3 regions of the Pseudomonas sp. P106(2024) genome follow, and region 3 is predicted to be linked to each of the others. Evidence: riboswitches for the same ligand, from Rfam matches in the RefSeq annotation. Region 3 holds a riboswitch; each other region holds the start of a gene.
What was found. A riboswitch is a leader RNA that binds a small molecule or an ion and turns the genes downstream of it on or off. The one in region 3 is predicted to bind cobalamin.
Positions count from the first base shown of each region.

Region 1: linked by a shared signal. The riboswitch ahead of AC25M7_RS04965 (ABC transporter substrate-binding protein) and the one ahead of AC25M7_RS03915 (TonB-dependent receptor plug domain-containing protein) in region 3 are both predicted to bind cobalamin.
Region 2: linked by a shared signal. The riboswitch ahead of cobO (cob(I)yrinic acid a,c-diamide adenosyltransferase) and the one ahead of AC25M7_RS03915 (TonB-dependent receptor plug domain-containing protein) in region 3 are both predicted to bind cobalamin.

Region 1 is NZ_JBLIYU010000002.1:297,801-301,692, forward strand. It holds gene AC25M7_RS04955 (LysR family transcriptional regulator) at 1-394, shown strand, start outside; gene AC25M7_RS04960 (acetyltransferase domain-containing protein) at 493-1,653, shown strand; cobalamin riboswitch at 1,681-1,878, shown strand; gene AC25M7_RS04965 (ABC transporter substrate-binding protein) at 1,993-3,006, shown strand; gene AC25M7_RS04970 (FecCD family ABC transporter permease) at 3,003-3,892, shown strand, end outside.
Region 2 is NZ_JBLIYU010000003.1:54,414-58,305, reverse strand. It holds gene AC25M7_RS06405 (cobyrinic acid a,c-diamide synthase CobB) at 1-721, opposite strand, end outside; gene cobO (cob(I)yrinic acid a,c-diamide adenosyltransferase) at 718-1,329, opposite strand; cobalamin riboswitch at 1,443-1,661, opposite strand; gene AC25M7_RS06395 (hypothetical protein) at 1,812-2,390, shown strand; gene AC25M7_RS06390 (C40 family peptidase) at 2,444-2,977, opposite strand; gene AC25M7_RS06385 (C40 family peptidase) at 3,124-3,759, opposite strand; gene hda (DnaA regulatory inactivator Hda) at 3,885-3,892, opposite strand, start outside.
Region 3 is NZ_JBLIYU010000002.1:85,780-89,671, reverse strand. It holds gene AC25M7_RS03925 (TonB-dependent receptor) at 1-1,285, opposite strand, end outside; gene AC25M7_RS03920 (DUF2946 family protein) at 1,360-1,749, opposite strand; cobalamin riboswitch at 1,886-2,078, shown strand; gene AC25M7_RS03915 (TonB-dependent receptor plug domain-containing protein) at 2,169-3,892, shown strand, end outside.

The DNA.
Region 1 (3,892 bases), 210 kb from region 3:
CCTCGCCCGGCACGGCACGCCCCGCGACCTGCAGCAGTTGCAGGCCCAGGGCTGTGTGCTCTACGCCTGCGCCGACGGCAGCACGCCGGCCCTGCACTTCGCCGGCGCCCGCCCGGGCCTGGCGCAGCTGCGGCCGATGCCGGGCCGCCTGGCCATCGGCGATGCCGAGGGGCAGGCCCTGGCCATCAGCGCCGGGCACGGCATTGCCCAACTGCCGACCTGGCTGGTGCAGCGCCAGCTCGACACCGGGACGTTGCAGCAAGTACTGCCGGAGTACGCGATGGAGGGGTTGCCGATCAACCTGGCCTGGCGTCGCAACCGTGGGCATCTGCCCAAGGTGAGCGCGACGGTCCAGGCCCTGGCCGAGCGGCTGGGACCACTGATTCAGGGCTGATTCAAGTGGAGTGCCAGCGCATGGCTGTATCAAGGTACAAACAAATGAAATAAAATAACATTTCATTTGAATGATACCTCTGCCAGCGACCCTCCTCGATGACCAGCCTCCCGACCGCCCTCCCCAGCCAACGCCTGCACAGCATCGACGCCCTGCGCGGCCTGGTGATCCTGTTCATGCTGCTGGACCACGTGCGCGAAACCTTCTTCCTGCACTGTCAGGTCAGCGACCCGATGACCATCGACGCGACCGACCCCAGCCTCTTCATCAGCCGCACCCTGGCGCACCTGTGCGCGCCGGTGTTCGTGCTGCTCACCGGGCTGTCGGCCTGGCTTTACGGCGAAAAGCACCAAGGCCGGGGCGATGCAGCGACGTTCCTGTTCAAGCGCGGCCTGTTCCTGGTGCTGCTGGAGCTCAGCCTGGTCAACTTCGCCTGGACCTTCCAGTTGCCGCCGAGCGTGATCTACCTGCAGGTGATCTGGGCCATCGGCCTGAGCATGATCGCCCTGTCGCTGCTGGTGTGGCTGCCACGCCCGCTGCTGCTGGCCCTCGGCGCGCTGATCGTCGCCGGCCACAACCTGCTCGATGGCCTGCACTTCGCGCCGCACTCGGCGCTGCATGTACCCTGGGCGATCCTGCACGAGCGCAGCTGGCTGGAGCTGCCCGACGGCTTGCGCCTGCGTACCTCCTACCCGGTGCTGCCATGGATCGGCGTGATCGCCCTGGGCTACGGGCTCGGCCCCTGGTTCGGCCGCGGCAGCGATGCCGGCGAGCGCCAGCAGCGCTTGCTGCTGGGCGGCATGATGCTGCTGCTCGGCTTTGTCGTGTTGCGCCTGCTCAATGGCTACGGCGAGGCGCCGTGGACCTTCTACGCCAACGGCGGGCAGACGTTGATGAGCTTCTTCAACATCACCAAATACCCGCCGTCGCTGCTGTTCCTGGCCTTGACCCTGGGCGCTGGCCTGTTGCTGCTGCGCACTTTCGAGCGTGCGGGAGACGCCCGTTGGATCGGCCCGCTGGCAGTGTTCGGCGCCGCGCCGATGTTCTTCTACCTGCTGCACCTATATGTGCTCAAGCTGCTGTATGTGGCCTGCGTGGGGCTGTTCGGCCTGAACCAGGGCAGCCATTTCGGCTTCGACGGCATCGGCGCGGTGTGGCTGGTCGCGGTGCTGCTGGCGATCGCCCTGTACCTGCCGGTGCGCGGCTTCGCCCGGCTCAAGGCGCGGCGGCGCGACATCGCCTGGCTCAAGTACCTGTAAAAGCGTTTTCACCCGGTGGCCCGATGGTCTACCATGCCGCCCGCCGGTTTCCACACGGAATCAAAAGGGAATCCCGGGCGCGCCGAGGGCGGGCCAAAGGGAACTGCCCCCGCAACTGTAGGTGCCGAGCCTGCGCCATCGATGCCACTGGGTCTGCCGACCCGGGAAGGCCGGCGCCGGCCAGGACGCACCAGTCAGGAGACCTGCCGGCACGCATTCACCAACCGGCGGGGTGTCCGGGATGGTCATCCGCCCCTGGCCGCGTGCTTGCCGCGCGACGCTTGGCGATGCCTGTCCGTGGGCCATTCCGTGCACCACCCGACAGGAGATCGCCCCACCATGCCGTACCGCCTCGCCACCCTGCTCGCCGGCCTGTCACTGGCGGGCCTGGCCCACGCCGACGCCACCCGCTACCCGTTGACCATCGACAACTGCGGTTTGCCGCAGACCTTCGCCCAGGCCCCGCAGCGCGTGGTGACCATCGGCCAGGCCGGCACCGAGTTGCTCTATGCCCTGGGCCTGGGCGAGCGGCTGGCGGGCACCTCGCTGTGGTTCAACAACGTGCTGCCCGAGTTCAAGGCGCAGAACGACAAGGTCGAGCGCCTGGCTGACAACGAGCCGGGCTTCGAGGCGGTGGTCGGCAAGCGCCCGCAGCTGGTGACCGCGCAGTTCGAATGGATGGTCGGCGCCCAAGGCGCGGTCGGCACCCGCGAACAGTTCGCGGAGCTGGGCATTCCCACCTACCTGCTGCCCTCGGACTGCGAAGGCAAGGACAACCTAGTGGGCGCCGACGGTACCCGCCTGCAGCCGTTCAGGATCGACACCATCTACAGGAGCGTCAGTCAGCTGGCCGAGATCTTCGACGTGCAGGATCGCGGCGAACACCTCAATGCCGAGCTCAAGGGCCAGCTGGACCAGGCCCGGCAACGCCTGGCCGGCCAGGACCTGAGTCACACCAGCGCGCTGTTCTGGTTCTCCAGCGCCGACCTCAAGGTCGACCCTTACGTCGCTGGTCGCCAGGGCGTGGCCGACTTCATGCTGCAGACCCTCGGCGTGCGCAACGTGGTCGAGTCCCGCGAAGAATGGCCGGCGGTAGGCTGGGAGACCCTGGCCAGGGCCAACCCCACCTGGCTGATCGTCGCGCGCATGGACCGCCGCCGCTACCCCGCCGACGACTACCAGACAAAGCTCGAGTTCCTGCGCAGCGACCCGGTGACCCGCAACATGGACGCGGTCAAGCAAGGCCGGATCATCGTCCTCGACGCCGACGCCATGCAGGCCGGCATCCGCCTGTTCCGTGGCCTGGAGGTGCTGTCCAGCGCCTTTGCCAGTGGTAAAGCGCCACAACCATGAACCGTTTGCTGCCCATCAGTGCCTTCGCGCTGTTCGCTCTGTGCCTGGCCATGCTCGCCGGGATCGCCATCGGCGAGACGCGGATCAGCGCCGAGGTGGTCTGGCAGGTACTGGCCAACCAGCTGTGGCAGGCCGGCCATGCGCTCGACCCCATCGACGCCGGCATCGTCTGGAACTACCGCCTCCCGCGCACCCTGGTGGCCGCCGCCTGTGGCGCGGGGCTGGCGACCTGCGGGGTGATCCTCCAGGCGCTGCTGCGCAACCCGCTGGCCGAGCCGTACCTGCTGGGCCTGTCGGCAGGCGCCTCGACCGGTGCCGTGGCGGTGGGGCTGTTCGGCCTGGGCGGCGCGGTGCTGTCGCTGTCGGCCGGTGCCTTCATCGGTGCGCTGGCCGCGTTCGCCCTGGTACTGGTGCTGTCGCGGGCCAGCGGCAGCCGACACGACAATGCGCAGGTGATCCTCGCCGGCATCGCCGGCTCGCAACTGTTCAACGCGCTGACGGCCTTTCTGATCACCAAGTCGGCCACCGCCGAACAGGCCCGGGGCATCCTGTTCTGGCTGCTGGGCAACCTCAGCGGCGTGCGCTGGCCGTCGGTCTGGCTAGCGCTGCCGGTGGCCGTGCTCGGGCTGGCGGTGTGCCTGTGGCACCGCCGGGCACTGGACGCCTTCACCTTCGGTGCCGATTCGGCGGCCTCGCTGGGCGTGCCGGTGCGGCGCACGCAATTGTTGCTGATCAGTTGCACGGCGCTGGTGACTGCGGTGATGGTCTCGATCGTCGGTGCCATCGGCTTCGTCGGCCTGGTCATCCCCCACGCCCTGCGCCTTCTGCTCGGCCCCGGGCACAGCCGCCTACTGCCGGCCAGCGCGCTGGGCGGTGCGTTGTTCCT
Region 2 (3,892 bases), on a different contig from region 3:
TGCGCGCTCCGGCCAGCGACGCAGTCACATTCACAGGCTCAGGCTCGGCAAAACGGACCGGTGGCGGCAGCGCGGCATCGCAACTGGCGCCCAGGGCTTCGGCGGCGGCATCCAGGCGTGCATCCAGGTCGTTCAACTCGCTGGCCTGGACCAGGCCAAGGTGACGGCTGGGCAGTTCGATGCCGCGCTCGCGGGACAACCCGCCGTACCAGCGCAGGCCTTCGGTCAGGCTGCCTTCGAGCAGTTGCGCATGACGCAGGCTGCCGACCCGGTTGGCCAGCACCCCGGCGAACGGCAGGTCGGGCTGGTAGCGCGCCAGGCCTAGAGCCAAGGCACCAAAGGTCTGGGCCATGGCCGTGCCGTCGATCACCGCCAACACCGGCACGCCGAAGTGGCGCGCCAGGTCGGCGCTCGACGGCGTGCCGTCGAACAGGCCCATCACGCCCTCGATCAGGATCAGGTCGGCCTCGCCCGCCGCTTCCCACAACAGGCGGCGACTCTCCTCGGCGCCGATCATCCACAGGTCGAGCTGGTAGACCGGGGCACCGCTGGCGCGCTCGAGGATCATCGGGTCGAGAAAGTCAGGCCCGCACTTGAACACCCGCACCGTGCGCCCGAGGTTGCGGTGCAGGCGGGCCAGGGCGGCAGTGACCGTGGTCTTGCCCTGGCCCGAGGCCGGGGCCGCGATCAGCACGGCGGGACACTGGCGCGACTCACTCACAGTTCGACGCCCTTCTGCGCGCGGATACCGGCCTGGAAGGCGTGCTTGAGCATGCCCATCTCGGTGACGGTGTCAGCCAGTTCGATCATCTCCGGCTTGGCAGCGCGCCCCGTGACGATCACATGCTGCATCGGCGGACGCGCCTGGATATCCGATAGCACCTGGTCGAGGTCCAGGTAGCCGTGCTTGAGGGCGATGTTCAGCTCATCGAGCACGACGAACTGGATAGAGGGGTCCTGCAGCAACTGCCGCGACACCGCCCAGGCGGCCTCGGCAGCGGCGGTGTCGCGCTGGCGGTCTTGGGTTTCCCAGGTAAAACCCTCGCCCATCACGTGATAACGCACCTGCTCGGGAAATCGGCGGAAAAACAGCTCCTCGCCGGTGCTGTTGCGGCCTTTGATGAACTGCACCACGCCGCACTGCATGCCATGGCCAAGGGCGCGGGCAAGCATGCCGAAGGCCGAGCTGCTCTTGCCCTTGCCGTTGCCGGTCAGCACCAGCAGCAGGCCGCATTCATTGGGGGAATTGGCGATGCGCTCGTCGATGATCGCCTTCTTGCGCTGCATGCGCGCCAGGTGACGTTCGTCGCGTTCGATGGATTCGCTCATCAGGGGTCTCCGCAGGCTGTCGCAGCGGCGGCGACAGGTAAAAGGCAGGCAGACGAGGAGCGCGCAGGAGGCATGGCGAGGGCCACATCGCACCGCGCATCACCCTCCGTGATGCCGTTTGGCAGTGACAGGCCGGTCTCCGGGCTCATGAGCGGGCGCAGGCCCTGGCTACGCGCCTTCCCGGACATGGACATCCAGTGGCCTTGCGTAGCCGTCGACTCATCTACCGTTGCGGGGGCAGCGCCGGACTCGCGCCTACTGGCGCCCACCGGCTTCCCAGTTTCACCCTGCCGAACCGCAGCTCGCGGGGCACCTGAAGCACGCCGCGAAGGTTAGAGGGTTGCACCGGGAGCGTCAATCGAGCGAGGGCCGATCTGGCCTGGATCAATGGCCGATTCAACAGCTTGTGCCACACTCAGAGCAGCGATATCACATAGCCATCACTCGGCCGACCCGGATCACAATGACAAGGAGAGCGCAGCATGCAAGGCCTGATGATCAACAACCCGCGCCTGGAGTTCCTGCGCCCGGCCCTCGAGCGCTGGGTCGACTGCATCGACCGCTTCAACCAGTTGCAGGGCGACAACGAGGCGCCCTACTGGCACGGCACAGCCAGCAACGTCGGCCTGCTCGCCGCTGCCGCCTGGCAGGGTGAGTTGGTGGCGCTGGAACGGCACATGAGCAAGAAACAGCGCGACGAGGGCGAGCGCGACGGGCGCTGCGACCTGTCGATCAGCAGCGCCGAGGAGTCGCTGTACCTGCACGCCGGCCAGCGCTGGCCGCGCATCGCTCGCCTCGACCTGACAGCGGCCCTGCAGGAAACCGCCGCCCTGGCCAAGCCGATCGCCTATGGCAGCCAACTCAAGGCCGGGGCACTGTTCGTCACACCTTGGAAGGCCGGCCAGCATGCCAGCCCCGAGGAACTGCAGGACCTGGTGGACGATCTGCAGAAGCACACGGCCTGTGCGCTTGCCTGGTACTTCCCGTATGCCTACCGCAAGCTGCACAACGAACTGGGGCAGTACTATCCCGGAGTGGCGCTTCTGCTCAAACAGGCTTGATGCCAGCCAGGCAATACTGGACCAAGTTCATACCCTGCCCGCGCCGGTAGGTATCAGGGATTCTGCGCCAGATGCCCCGGCGGCAGCACCCGTTTGGCCTGGAGGTAGGCCTTGGCCCAGTAGCTGTTGGACAGGTAGTCCAGGCGCACGGTGCCGCCCGTCGACGGTGCATGCACGAAGCGCCCCTCACCGACGTAGATGCCGGCATGGCTGACCTGCGACCCGCCGCTGGTGGCAAAGAACACCAGATCACCCGACTGCAGCGAATTGATATCCACATTTGGCGCGCGCATGACGATCATCTCGCGGGTCGAGCGTGGCAGACTGATACCCGCCGCATCACGGTAGACATAGCCGATCAGGCCGCTGCAATCGAACCCGGCATCCGGTGTATTGCCACCCCAGCGATACGGTGTGCCCACCAGGCCGATGGCGCGAAACAATACATCGTCAGCCGCAGGTGACGAAGGCGCCTGATTGAACACCATCGGCTGTTTGGGCGTGGGCGCCGGCGCAGGTGCACGGCTGGAGCAGGCCGCAAGCAGGGCCACCAGGGAAAAGAATGCGAAGCGCGCCAACATCGCCATGATGCGAACGTCCTGTCGAAAATCCGACGGCCACGGCCGAAGGTAAAAAGAGTTGAGAATTTAGATTAGACGCTTTCTGTAAATGCGCACGGCGGCGAGCTTTTCAGCTACGCCGCCGTGCGAGGTTACAGCATTTTGATATCAAATCAATTGCGCGAGATCGTGGTCGGCGCCATGGCGAGCGCGCGTTTGGCCTCGATGAAGGTCTTGCTCCAATAGCGATCGCCCAGGCTGTCGATACGCACACCACCGCTGCGGCGGCTGCTGGAGTGGATGAACTGGTTGTCACCCAGGTAGATGCCGGCATGGCTCACGCGGCCACGGCCGTTGGTGCTGAAGAACAGCAGGTCGCCGGGCTTGAGCTTGTTACGGGCGACCTTGGGCGCGTCGACGTTGATCATCTCGCGGGTCGAGCGCGGCAGGTTCATGCCCGCCTCTTCGCGGAACAGGTAGCCGATGAAACCGCTGCAGTCGAAGCCGGACTTCTCGGAGGTGCCGCCGAAGCGGTAGCGGGTGCCGATCAGGGCCATGCCGCGTTCGAGAATGCTGTCGGCCAGCACAGGCAGCTGGTATGGCTTGCCGTTGCTGGAGAAGGCGTCCAGGTCGTCTTCGCTGGCCAGCTCTTCCTCGGTGAATACGGAAGAGGCGGAAGCCTTGGCCTTGACCGATTGCTCGGCGGCCACGCGGTGGTCCTGCGAGGGTGCGACCGGGCCGGTGGAGGCACAGCCGTAAAGAAGGGTGACAAGTGCAAGTGGCACGAGGGGTGCGAAGCGCTTCAGCATGGGCACGACCGTGTCTGTAGTCCTTTAGAAGGGGGAAACTATGCCTTCTATCGGACCCATTTGCAAATTTTATCGAAAAAGATGTGACTTTTCCGTTTTGATGCTCTGGCACCGTGTTCTCAGGGCTACCAGC
Region 3 (3,892 bases):
CCGTGGTGTCGGTGGTAGTGCTGCGGCCTTTGGCGCGCGGCGCGTCCATGCCGGGGATGTCGAGGAAGTGGTCGGGCTGGAAGCCATTCGGGTCGATGATGTCGAAGGCACCTTTGGACAGCGGATAGGCGGTCTGCTGGTTGCGGCTGTAGTCCACGCCGAACGCCCAGTCGCTGGCCAGACCGAACAGCTGGCCTTGATGGGTCAATTCGGTGCGATTGCCGTTGACCTCCTGGTCGTGGCGCTGGCGGTAACCGCCGGAGCGGGCGATGTTGGTGTTGCTGGCGTTGTAGCGGTACACCTCGAGGTTGCGATAATCGCGCTGGCCGTTGTAGTGGTAGAAGGTGTTGCGCAGCTGGTTGCTGTCGTCGATGCGGTAGTCGGTGATCGAGCGCAGCCAGCGGGTGCGCTGCTCGTAGCGGCCGTCCTCGACGTTGTAGTTGTTGAAGCGATTGTGTTTGTCGATGTGCAGGGTGCCGACCGCCGGCTGCAACACCGGCGTGCCCCAGTACGGGCTGTCTTCCTTCTCTTCCAGGTACTCGATGGCCAGGGTGTGCGAGAGCTGCTCGTTGATGTCGCTGAGCAGCGAGAAGGCCAGGTTGCCGGCACCGTTCTCCTGGCGGTCGATGTAGCCATTGGTACTGGTGCGGCTGTAGTCGAGCCGCGCGTAGTGGCGCGGGCCGTCGCCGCTGTTGAGCGCCTTGTTGAAGCCGACCGAGGTTTCCAGGGTGTCGTAGCGGCCGTAGCTGACGCGGCCTTCGAAACTGTCCTCATCGCGGTTGGCCAGTTTGGTGATCATGTTCAGGCTGCCGCCGACCGCGCCACTGCCGTTGAGGAACGACGAGGGGCCGCCGAGCAGTTCGACGCGGTCGTAGATCCACGCGCCAACCGGGCGCGCCGTGGCGCCGTACTGCAGGTTGATGCCGTTGAACAACTGGCTGATCTGGGCGCCGTTGAAACCACGGTAAGACACGTAGCCGCCCCAGCCGGGCGGTGCCGAGGCGTTGACCCCGGGCAGGGCGTTGGCGGCGTCCTGGAAGTTGCGCGCGCCGATGCGCTCCATGGTCTTGCGGTCGGCAACGCTGACTGAGGCGGGGTTTTCGCGGGCGCTGAGGTTCAGCCGCGAGCCGCTTTCGATGGGGCGGTCAAGATCGAGCGTGGTGGCTTCTTTGGGTTGGTCGGCGGTGGCCGTGACGTTGCTGGCGGGCAGGGTCAGGGTGTCATCCTGCGCCCAGGCGCAGGTTGCGCTGCCTACGAGCAGCGCCAAAGTGGTCATGCGGAACATGCAAGGCTTCCTGGCTGAAATCGGTGGGCGCACGCCCGCTGCCGATCAGGCAGTAGTACTTGGGCGTGGCGATGTCAGAACGCGAGAAGCGAAGCGGGGGAGGCGCGCGGATTGACCAGGGGCCAGCGCTGCTTGGGCAGGGGCGGCGCGGGTTGTCTGGGTAAGGGTTTGCTCGACTCCCCGGCGAGCAAGGCCAGCAGGCCGAAGAACACCGCCAGCAGGGTGGCGCTGAACAGGCTGGCGATCACGCAGTCGCCGCCGGCAGGCAGCACCGGGTCGGTGATGTCCTGGTCGCCCTTGAACACGCCGCTGCTGTCGGCCGCGCACCAGGCGGCGTCATCCAGGCCGGCCAGGCGCAAGCCTGCCATCTGTCCATGGCCCATGGCGCACAGCAACGAGCCGAACAAGATGCTGAAATACAGCACCCAGGCGACTTGCGATCGTGTGTGGCGGGCCAGCTTCATCGGCAAAGCTCGAAGGGAATGGGTTGGGCGTGCGGATTCTACAACTTTTGACACATCTGCCTAGAGTGTTCCTGCGATAAAAAGCATTCGAAACGATACGCCTGCCTGGCTTGACGCCTCTGGGCCCCAGGTGTTCAGATGCCGACCGATTTCAGGTGTCCCATGCCGCCGCGCATGGGGTTAAACGGGAAACCGGTACGAGTCCGGTGCTGCCCCCGCAACGGTATGCAAGTGATGCCTTCGACAGACCACTGTGGCCAATGCGCCATGGGAAGGTGAAGGCGTCTAGTCTTGCGAGCCCGGAGACCGGCCTGGAATGTGGTAGGCAAACTCCTGCGGTGGGCGGGCATGGGCCGGTATTGGCGTGTGCGCGATCCGTGCTCCTGCGTGCTTCTGCGAAAGTCACTTTCGAGAAGAGCATGATTGCTGTGATTCACTCCCGACGTTTATCCCCCAAGGCCCGGACCCTGCTTCTGGGATGCCTGGCCAGCCCCCTGGCACTGGCCGAAAACACGCCCCTGGTCCTCGACCAGCAGATCGTCGTCGCGCCGTCGGTGGAGTCGACCAACGTCGCCGCCATGGCCCAGTACGGCAGCAAGGTCGAGATCGTCAGCCGTGAGCAGATCGAGCGCGCCGGCCCCGGCGCCGACATCACCCGGGTGATGCAGATGTTCATCCCCGGCTTCTACGTCGCGCCGAAGAACGGCCCGTTCGACTACGGCACCTATTCGCTGCTCGGCGGGCGTAACGACGACACCCTGATCCTGCTCGACGGCGTGCGCTTGAACAACCGCCTGTACGGCGGCCTGTACCTGGACACCCTGCCGGCCAACGCGGTGGAGCGCATCGAGGTGCTCAAGGGCGGCCAGAGCCTGTTATTCGGTACCCAGGCGGTGGCCGGGGTGATCAATATCGTCACCCGCAGCCCGCAGAGCCGCGAGGCTTCGGGTGAGGTCAACCTGGGCCTGGACAGCTTCGCCGGCAGCAGCAAGGACGCCCGCGTCGAGCGGATCTTCAGTAACGGCTTCGGCGACCTGGGCCTGCTGGCCTATGTCAGCCACAACGTCTCTGATGGCTACCAGCCGTTTCGCAACCGCGACTACAGCGGCAACGTCAGCGACAAGAAACGCGGTTACGAGGTGACCACCTTCGGCGGCAAGGCGGTCCAGGCCTTCGGCGACGATGCGCGGCTGGAACTGTTCTACCAGTACACCGACGCCAACCTTGATTTCGCCCGGCCAGTGAACAACTACAAGACCACCAACGACCGCGTGCAGCAGATCGCCACGGCGACCTTCGAGCAGCGCCTCAACGAGCGCCTGAGCTACTTCATCAAGGGCCACGTCAACGATTGGGACACCCGCTACACCCGCATCAACAACCGTGACGATGGCAGCCGTAACGTGGTCAACCACAACGACTACTGGGGTTTCACCGACTGGGGCGTGCAGGCCGAGGGCAAGGCCGAACTCGACGGCGGCCATGTGCTGGTGTTCGGTTCCGACAACCAGTGGTTCAAGGGCCAGGACGATGTGCTGGTGATCGACGACAACAAGGCCCAGGCCAATGCGCTGTATGCCCAGCTGCGGCCCAGGATCGAGGCCTTGCCGGACTGGCACCCGAGCCTTGGCGTGCGCCACGAGGCCATGAGCGGCGGCGACAGCGCCACCGTCGGCATGCTTGCCTCGCTGTACGACCTGAACGACAACTGGCAACTGCGTGGCCAGTACGGCAGCGCCTACAAGCTGCCCAACGCCGAGCAGCTGTTCGTCAACGAGCCCGGCGACGAGATCGGCAACCGCGACCTCAAGCCCGAGAAGAGCCGCAACGCCGAGCTTGGCCTGGACTACCACGGCCTGCTGCTGGCGCGCGAATTCAGCGCCAGCGTCACCGTGTTCCGGCGCAAGATCACCGACCTGATCACCCTGGACGGCAGCCAGTGGGTGAACGGCCAGGGCCAGGTGCAGATGCGGGGTTTCGAGGCCGATGCACGTATCCAGCTCGACGACCAATGGAGCCTGCAGGCAGACATGACCCGTAACCTCACCGAGTCGCGCACCGGGGCGACGATCAACGACGTGCCGAGTTTTTTCGCCCGCTCGCGGCTCGGCTACGAATCGGTGGACCGCATGTGGGGTGCCGG